One region of the Erwinia sp. SLM-02 genome, then DNA from elsewhere that is predicted to be linked to it. Evidence: predicted binding sites of a transcription regulator. Region 1 holds the regulator's gene; each other region holds the start of a gene.

Region 1 (3,280 bases):
GCGGCAATATGCGGCGGTACCAGCCCCTGGTGATAAAGCACGTAGGAGAGCAGCAGATAGTCCATATGGCTGCGGTGGCAGGGAACATAGACAATCTCGTGCCCGTCCTGCGCCAGCTGGCGCACGCGTTCGCCGCCGCTGACGTTCAGGCCCTGATACAGCTTGCTCCAGGTCCAGCCCATCACGCGATCGGTCAGGCGAATAGCCTCGTAAGAGAAGTTAGCCGCAATCTCTTCCATCAGCTCAACGGCATTCTGCTGGGCCTTCTCATGGGAGATTTTCTTGCTGCGCGCTTCATCTTCCACCGCTTTGGCGATGGCTTTGGACTGCAGGAGCTTATTGAACAGATCCTGACGCACCGGCAGGCGCGGGCCGACGGCGGCCAGACGCTGGCGGGCGAAGTGCATACGCGCCACGCGCGCCAGCTTCTGGGCGATGGTTTTATCGGTACCGTGTTCGGTTGCCATGCGGCGCAGAGAAACGATAGGCGAGAAGCGCACAAAGCTGTCGCGGCCCAGCCAGATCACCGCGAAGAACTTCTGGATGCCGTTCAGCACGCGCAGATGCGGCTGCTCAACGCCCTGCACTTCGCGCCCCGGGGCACGGCCAAACATCACCGAGACCGGCACCATCTGCACGTCCAGATCGGGATGGTTACGGTGCAGATCCAGATAGTCATGGAACAGCTTGACCGACTCAACATTCGGGACGAAATAGGGGAATACGCGCGGGCCGTCATGGATAAACACATAACGGGGCAGCACGGTGCCGTCGATCTCCAGTGGGTGCAGGGGATCGGGGAGATCCTGTTTGCGGCACTGTTCGCGCAGAGCAAGGAGATCGGCCTTTGAATCATAAGGCAGCACATACATAATAGGGCGTGAGGTATCAAGCCCGAGTTCGGCAACCGGTTCAGCCGGGATTGCCTTACTTTTTACCAGGAATTTCACTGGCAGATTCAACAGTTTATAATATAAATTACGCCAACCTGACATAGACAACATGAAGCCTCTTGTTAGCAAAGCGCCGCAAGCATACCAGAAAGCGCTAACAGAATCTGTGGTGTTGCAAAATGTGCTACACCCTCTCATTGACGTTTAACTTTCCAAAGGGTTCCCTGAACATGGCAAATAACGCCACCGGACTGACTCGAATTGTAAAAGCAGCAGGCTATTCCTGGAAAGGTATACGTGCTGCCTGGCAACATGAAGCGGCATTTCGCCAGGAAGCGGTCGCCGCTATTATCGCCATTCTTATTGCCTGCTGGCTGGACGTCGACGCCGTTACCCGCGTGCTGCTGATCGGCTCGGTGGTGATGGTGATTATCGTCGAAATCCTCAACAGCGCCATTGAGGCCGTCGTTGACCGTATCGGCACGGAGATTCATCCGCTGGCCGGTCGGGCCAAAGACATGGGCTCTGCTGCCGTCTTGCTCAGTATCTTATTGGCAATTTTCGTGTGGGTAATGCTGCTGATTTCACATTTGCGATAGGTTTTCCAAAATTCAACAAACTGCTGTTTTTTAGCCAGCTTTGGGTTTTCAACACGCAAATACCTGTATATACTCACAGTCGACTGTATAAACAACCAGGGGGCGGGATGAAAGCACTAACGGCACGGCAGCAGCAGGTTTACGACCTGATTCGCGACCACATTAACCAGACCGGTATGCCGCCGACGCGGGCAGAAATCGCCTCGCAGCTCGGCTTCCGTTCCCCAAATGCTGCTGAAGAACACCTGAAGGCGCTGGCCAGGAAGGGCGTGATCGAGATCGTTTCCGGCGCATCTCGCGGTATTCGCCTGATGATGGAAGAGGCCGACGGCCTGCCGCTGATTGGCCGCGTTGCCGCTGGCGAACCCCTGCTGGCCGAACAGCATATCGAAGGGCACTACTCGGTTGACCCGGAACTGTTCAAGCCCAACGCCGATTTCCTGCTGCGCGTCAGCGGCATGTCGATGAAGGATATCGGCATTATGGACGGCGATCTGCTGGCGGTTCACAAAACGGAAGACGTGCGTAACGGCCAGGTGGTCGTAGCGCGTATTGATGACGAAGTGACCGTTAAGCGCCTGAAGAAGCAGGGGAACATCGTTCATCTGCTGCCGGAAAACAGTGAGTTTCAGCCGATTGTTGTCGATCTGCGTCAGCAGACGCTGACCATTGAAGGCCTGGCCGTCGGTGTTATCCGCAACGGCAACTGGCTGTAATCCCCCACCGAATATGACGCGTCGCCCTCTGCGGCGCGTTTTTGCGATCTCTAATCACTCCCTGCTTCCGGTTGAAACACGATGCGACTGCTGACGGCTGCCGATAAAAATCTCTGGCGGCTGGCGCTGCCGATGATCCTCTCCAATATTACCGTGCCGCTGCTCGGGCTGGTTGATACTGCCGTTATTGGCCATCTTGATAGCCCGACCTACCTCGGCGGCGTGGCGATTGGTACGACTATCACCAGCTTCCTGTTTATGCTGCTGCTGTTCTTACGCATGAGCACCACCGGGCTGACCGCACAGGCGTTTGGCGCAAACGACAAGCTCGCTCTGGCGCGGGCGCTAATGCAGCCGCTGCTGCTGGCACTGCTGGCCGGCATCACGTTTATTGTGCTGAAAGCGCCGCTGACCCATCTGGCGTTGGGATTGACCGGCGGCAGCGAGGACGTGCTGCATCAGGCCGATTTATTTATGCAGATCCGCTGGCTCAGTGCGCCCGCCACGCTGGCAAACCTGGTTCTGCTCGGCTGGCTGCTGGGCGTGCAGTATGCCCGTGCGCCGGTGATCCTGCTGGTGGTGGGCAATCTGGTGAATATCCTGCTGGATCTGTGGTTTGTTATCGGCCTGAAGTGGGGCGTGCAGGGCGCGGCGGCGGCGACGGCTATTGCGGAATACGTCAGTCTGCTGGTAGGTCTGCTGCTGGTCTGGCGGGTGATGGTGATGCGCGGCCTGTCGCTGCGCCTGCTGCTCAACGCCTGGCGCGGCAATCTGGCACGCCTGCTGCGGTTGAACCGCGACATTATGCTGCGTTCGCTGCTGCTGCAGGTGTGCTTTGCCTCACTGACGATTTTCGGCGCGCGGCTGGGCAGCGATATTGTTGCCGTCAATGCGGTGCTGCTGATGTTTCTGACCTTCACCGCCTATGCGCTGGACGGTTTCGCCTATGCGGTCGAGGCTTGCTCAGGAGAAGCCTACGGTGCCGGAAACAGCCAGCAGCTGCTCAGCGTCTGGCACGCTGCCTGCCGTCAGTCCGGGGTTGTGGCACTGGCGTTTTCGCTGATTTATGCCC
Region 2 (3,280 bases), on a different contig from region 1:
TGCGCTAGGCCTGCCCCTCCTGTGGCTGGTGCCCTCCATTGAAGGGCAGCTGATGCTGATTGTCGTCACCGGCGTGCTGTTCTTCTTCTTCCGCACAATCCAGTACGCGCATGCCACCATGTTTATTACGCTGCTGGTATTGCTGTGCTTCAATCTGCTGGGCGAAGGCTTTGAAGTGGCGCTGCCGCGTATTGTCGATACGCTGCTTGGCTGCGCCATCGCCTGGCTGGCGGTGGCCTTTATCTGGCCGGACTGGCGTTTCCTGAGGCTGCCTTCGGTGGCCGAGCGCACGCTCAATGCAAACTGCCGCTATCTGGATGCGGTTCTGGTGCAGTACCACCAGGGTAAGGACAACCGTCTGGATTACCGCATTGCGCGCCGTGACGCCCACAACGGTGACGCGGAGCTGGCTGCCGTAGTTTCGAATATTTCGGTAGAAAATAAGGCGGACGGCGCGCTGCGTGAAGCGGCTTTCAGGCTGCTGTGCCTCAATCATTCATTCCTCAGCTATATTTCCGCGCTGGGAGCGCATCGTGAGAAGCTGGAAAATGACGGCCTGCTGCAGTTAATGGATGATGCTGTCTGCTATGTTGATGATATTTTGCATATTGACGTTGTTGATGAGGCCAAAGCGCAGCGTATGATGGCCAGCCTCGCGCAGCGGATACAGCAAACTGAAGCCGATAATGCCACCAAAGAACCGCTGGTATTACAGCAGGTCGGCCTGCTGGTGGCATTGCTTCCGGAAATTGCCCGGCTGAAACAGCAGATATTTCAGCGCTCAGTCAACTAGATTACCGGCCTGACTCAACGATCCCACGGCGAATTCCGTCTGAACCAGTCGCGTAATTCTTCCTTAACATCCGTCGGCAGCGCCTGATAGTGGCTGCCGACTATCGCACCTTCCAGCGCAAGCAGCACCGAAAGCCCGAGGTGCTTATTGTTGGCGCGCAGCTTCAGCCAGCTACGTTTTGCCCCCTGCTCTATCAGCACCGCGATTGAACAGATGCCCACATCGCGCAGCATTGCCTCCATGCGAATGCCCATATTGGGTAAATCTTTGATGCGCCGGTTCATTAGCCGCATCCACAGCTCCTGCCGCGCGCCATTCAGACATAAAGAAGAGAGAGCCAGCAGCTGATCGGGATCGGTCCACAGCGCGCCATCAACCCGGTAATAGTTCAGCTCAACGGATAAACCGCGCTTCACTAAATGGAGCGGCTGCATTTTCCTTTCAATGATGTAGGGCTGTACCTGCTCACAGGCACGTAGATACAGTTCGCCATCGGCAACGACCGCAAAAACGGTTTTTGCTACGGAAAGACTGTAACCGCCGAACTGCGTGCGCGACTCAACCTGCCCCAACGACGCCAACCGCTGTTTAGCCTGTTCAATTCTCTGTTTTGAACTACTCATAGCAACTCCCTGCTCAGCTTAAGAAAATTCGCACAAATCCCAAGAAATCAACATATTGAAACATAGGCAATCTGCATTACAGGTTCAATGAATAAATCCGCTTGCATCAGGTTATCTTGTGAATTTGCGAGGCGTCGTCAAAAAAATAAGGTTGATCTTTGTTCGTCAGCCATATACTGTATATTCATACAGTGACATTGCGAGCGAAGACATCATGCGTACCTATTTCCCGAAATCTCAATCTGTTAATAGCGATAGTGCATTCCACGTTGCATCACGTGTGACATCTGCTCCAGCTTGTGCCGCTGGTTTGATTAGTGAATTAGTTTACAGCGAAAACCAGCCCGGCATGACCCAGCTGTTGCTGCTTCCTCTGCTTCAGCAGTTGGGTAAGCAGTCCCGCTGGCAGCTGTGGTTAACACCGCAACAAAAATTGAGCCGTGACTGGCTGCAGCGTTCGGGCCTCCCTCTTGATAGAGTCATGCAGGCCTCGCATTCAGGGCCAATCACTACCGTTGAAGCCATGATTAAAGCATTACAAACAGGTAATTACAGCGTGGTGCTCGGGTGGTTTGATGAGGAGGTATCGGAAAGCGATCGTGCGCGTCTGCTGGCAGCCGCCAACTGCGGCCAGGCACTGGGCCTGATCATGCGTCCGGATCGGGTAAATTTGCAATCGGGCAGACCACTTAGCGGGTTAAAAATTCATTCAAGTTTGTATCATTAAGTAAAAATGAGATAATTCTCAGGATTTTTTCTCGTGGTACACGCCCTAAGCCCCAGATTATGTTATGACGCGGCTGTACAATAGCTTAGCTGCGTCTCAGACCATTTCTTGTACACATAATTCCCTTCCGAATGTTAAAAAATATGTAAAAATCCCCATTTTTTTATCGGCCATCGTCATATCACACTTGTTAATTTGCTAGTACGTTGTAGACTTTATCTCGCCAGGGTGCTCAATAACCTCCTTTTTTTTGGAAGAGTCACAAATGAGCGTGATAACCCGGCAAAGGATTTAACCAAAGAGCTAAATTTAAGCTCATTGCCTATTTGGATGATAACGAGGCGCAAAAATGAAAAAGACAGCTATCGCAATTGCAGTGGCACTGGCTGGCTTCGCTACCGTAGCGCAGGCCGCTCCTAAAGATGACACCTGGTACACCGGTGCTAAACTGGGCTGGTCTCAGTACCACGATAAAGGTTACTACGGTAACGGTTACCAGGATAACGACGGCCCAACCCATGAAAATCAGCTTGGTGCTGGTGCATTCCTTGGTTATCAGGCGAATCCATACCTGGGCTTCGAACTGGGTTACGACTGGCTGGGCCGTATGCCTAACAAAGGCGACCAGGTTAATGGCGCATTCAAAGCGCAGGGCGTTCAGCTGGCAGCTAAGTTAAGCTACCCGGTTCTGGACAACCTGGACGTTTACACCCGCCTGGGTGGTATGGTGTGGCGTGCTGACTCCACTCAGCAGGTAGTTGGCGGCGATCGCATCAGCGACCACGACACCGGTGTTTCTCCACTGGCAGCAGTGGGTGTTGAATATGCACTGACTCAGAACTGGGCAACCCGTCTGGACTACCAGTGGGTGAACAACATCGGTGATGCAGGTACCGTTGGTACGCGTCCTGATAACTCCATGTTCAGCGTAGGTGTTTCTTACCGTTTCGGTCAGGAAGAAGCTGCTGCACCAGCACCAGCTCCAGCACCAGCTCCGGCTCCAGTTGTTGAAACCAAGCGTTTCACTCTGAAATCTGACGTGCTGTTCAACTTCAACAAAGCCACTCTGAAACCAGAAGGTCAGCAGGCTCTGGATCAGCTGTACACTCAGCTGAGCAATCTGGATCCGAAAGATGG
Region 3 (3,280 bases), on a different contig from region 1:
GCCTGGGTGGTGTGAAACAGTTCAATCAGGGAGGGGTGAACCATGGCGGCACCTAATACCAGCGTGACCAGTGGATTACCTCCGAATTTTTTCCCGGCGGTATATCCCAGCAGTACGGGCATGAAGAAAAATACCGCATCGCTGGCAGCAAAGAGAATAAGGTAAGTTCCGTCATCTTTATTCAGCCAGTGGAATAGCGTGGCAATGATCAACGAACCTTTTAATAATCCCGCAGCCACCAATATTGCCAGCAGCGGGGCGAAGATGCTGGATATAATATCAACGGTGATGTTTAAAATGGCCTTAAAACCCCGTGGAGATGAAGGTGATGAGGAATTTTTATCGCCACTTTCCTCTGGGTTATTATCCGGAATATATTCAGCCAGCTGATTGTATACCTCACCCACGTGGCTGCCGATAACCACCTGGAACTGCCCGCCGCTTTCAACGACGGTAATGATTCCTGCCACCTGTTTTAATTTTTCCGCCTGAGACAGGCTGCTGTCTTTAAGCTTGAAGCGCAGGCGTGTGGCGCAATGAATAACGCTGACGATATTATCCCGGCCACCAACTCCGGATACGATCTCAGCACATAAATGGGCATATCCCATAACTTACCTCTTGTCAGACTTTCCTGAGAAGGAAATTTTAGGCAAAAAAAAACCTAACTTTCCTTCCCGTTGACCTGATTCGGGAGGTGTAGTTAGGTTTTGCTCAGCGCGCCGTTTCGGCGAGAAGATAACAATCCTGTTATGGAAAAATTTATAATATTAAACTCCCGTCCCGACAAGTGTTTTTCTTAATGTTATGACACTGTGTGAAGTGTCTCACAAAAAGATTCGCTATTTCCCCTCGCTAAAAATCGCTATTTTTACCTGCTCAATGTGGATCGCCAGAAACATCAGTTCATCCATTGTTAAGGCGTGATCGTGATGTAACTCACTGTATTGACTTATTTTAACGGCACACGCATAGGCGTCTTTATATTTCCCCTTCACCAAATTAGCCAGGTCGGGGTCGCCAATATCCAGATGCTTTTTATCGAGGATGCGCTGGGCGAAAAATTTAAGATGGGTGACAAAACGCTGGTAGCTTAATGCCTTTTCCTGATAGGTAAGATCGAAGTGATAGGCCACCAGGCTTAATATGTCCTGTATGAAACGAGTGATTTTCATGGTGTTCTGCATATTATCATTGAGCTGAGCATTGACCAGGTGCAGGGCGATAAAACCAGCTTCATCTTCGGGTAATAGTATGCCGGTATGCTGATAAATAATCTGAAGGGCATCTTTCCCGACATCGTACTCGTGTGGATAAACTTTTTTTATTTCCCACAGTAACGCATTTTGAATACTGATGTTTTCTGAAAACCGCTGTAGTGCATAGTGTAAGTGATCAACCAGCGAAATTAATAAGCTGTCGTGTAGTTTTCCCGGCAGCCGACCGCGAGCCAGAGAAATAATAGCCTCCGTTGCCAGAATGCACTCTTTCGAAACCTGATCCAGTAAGGATCTGAAGTGGTCGCTGTAGGGGTTATCCAGTGAAAACGTTTTTTCGATGTTGGTGAGATTAATCTTTTCCCCGGCTTTTTTGTTAAAGCCGATTCCCTTACCCATGACCACCATTTCCTGTAAATTATCATCAACGGTGATAACAACATTGTTATTCAGTATTCGATCTATTTTCATCACAAGCTCCAGAGGGAACGGGGGCGGGCCATTTATCCGGAAAAAATAAATGAGCGCGCACCAGAAAGTCAATTGCCGGGTGTACGAAGGGCTTATGCAGCCGGTTCTTTTATCTTAATTGCCAGCAAGGTCACATTTAACGATCGGAACCGACTCTCCCCGGAAGGGGGGACTCCGGGCGATAACCGCCTCTTGTCTCTTTCAGACCGGCCAGTGAAAAGCGTTTAAAACGTCGCCCGGTACGATAACCGTATCTGAAAAGCGTGGAAAACGATCGGTCAGTCCGTGAGCGGCCTCGACGGCGGAGAGTGAAACCGGGGAACCTGCCCGGCACCGAGGCAAAATAAATTCCCTTTTCTACCAACTGCTTTACAAAAAGCGTCGGTTTCTTGCCTTGATCAAACCGGTAAAACAATATTACTGTATTTATATACAGTAATCGTTTGAGATCGTAACCATGAAGTTTTATCAGCCCGCAGAAATTCGCGCCATTCTGAACCTGCCGTTGTTTATCAGCCGGGTGCCCTGCGGCTTTCCGTCGCCCGCCCAGGACTATGTTGAACAGCGCATCGACCTCAATGACCTGCTGGTGAGCCATCCCAGCTCAACCTATTTTATCAAGGTCAGCGGTGATTCAATGATTGAAGGCGGCATCGGCGAGGGCGACATGCTGGTGGTGGACAGCTCGCTGAAAGCCGGGCACGGGGCGATCGTGGTGGCGGCCCTGGACGGTGAGTTTACCGTCAAGCAGCTGATGCTGCGGCCTTATCTGCATCTCCGGCCAATGAATCCCTGCCATTCGATTATTCCCATTCCTGATGCCGACCAGTTCGAAATTTTCGGCGTGGTGAAGCACGTCATTAAAACGCTGGGCAACTGATGTTTGCCCTGGTGGATGTGAATTCGTTCTACGCCTCGTGCGAAACGGTGTTCAGGCCGGATCTGAAGGGCAAGCCCGTCTGCGTACTGAGCAACAACGACGGCTGCGTGATTGCCCGCTCGGCGGAGGCAAAAGCGGTCGGCGTAAAAATGGGCGAACCCTATTTTAAAATCAAAGATCATCTGCGGCAGCATCGGGTGAACGTGTTCAGCTCAAACTATGCGCTTTACGCCGATATGAGTACCCGGGTCATGACCACGCTGGAGGAGATCGCCCCCGCGGTGGAGATTTATTCCATTGATGAAGCGTTTATCGATCTGACCGGCGTGCGCAACTGTCGGGTGCTGGAAGAGTTCGGGCGCGAGATCCGCGAACGGGTGAAGCGTGACACGCACCTGACCGTTGGCGTGGGGATTGCCCAGACCAAAACGCTGGCGAAGCTGGCTAACTACGCGGCAAAAACGTGGACGCGAACCGGCGGCGTGGTGGATTTGTCGAACGTGGATCGCCAGCGCAAACTGATGGCGCTGATCCCGGTAGAGGAGGTGTGGGGCGTCGGTCGGCGCATTAGCAAGAAGCTGAATGCGATGGGGATTATCACCGCAAAAGATCTGTCAGAGCAGAGCACGTGGATTATCCGTAAGCACTTCAACGTGGTGCTGGAACGCACGGTGCGTGAACTGCGCGGTGAGCCGTGCCTGGCGCTGGAGGA

What was found. Region 1 encodes LexA, which represses DNA repair genes until DNA is damaged. Its sites were predicted from a motif close to TNCTGTATGTACATACAGNA; they were not measured.
Region 2: sulA (SOS-induced cell division inhibitor SulA) is a predicted target of LexA. The motif match lies at 1,591-1,610, and genes of this name have one in related genera.
Region 3: umuD (translesion error-prone DNA polymerase V autoproteolytic subunit) is a predicted target of LexA. The motif match lies at 2,107-2,126, and genes of this name have one in related genera.

The regions. Positions count from the first base shown of each region.
Region 1 is NZ_JAQISN010000002.1:750,498-753,777, reverse strand. It holds gene plsB (glycerol-3-phosphate 1-O-acyltransferase PlsB) at 1-995, opposite strand, end outside; gene PGH32_RS16610 (diacylglycerol kinase) at 1,124-1,492, shown strand; gene lexA (transcriptional repressor LexA) at 1,600-2,208, shown strand; gene dinF (MATE family efflux transporter DinF) at 2,290-3,280, shown strand, end outside.
Region 2 is NZ_JAQISN010000001.1:742,433-745,712, reverse strand. It holds gene yccS (YccS family putative transporter) at 1-793, shown strand, start outside; gene PGH32_RS03465 (TfoX/Sxy family DNA transformation protein) at 808-1,416, opposite strand; gene sulA (SOS-induced cell division inhibitor SulA) at 1,631-2,143, shown strand; gene ompA (porin OmpA) at 2,493-3,280, shown strand, end outside.
Region 3 is NZ_JAQISN010000001.1:924,658-927,937, forward strand. It holds gene PGH32_RS04405 (PTS transporter subunit EIIC) at 1-611, opposite strand, end outside; gene licT (BglG family transcription antiterminator LicT) at 843-1,688, opposite strand; gene umuD (translesion error-prone DNA polymerase V autoproteolytic subunit) at 2,146-2,568, shown strand; gene umuC (translesion error-prone DNA polymerase V subunit UmuC) at 2,568-3,280, shown strand, end outside.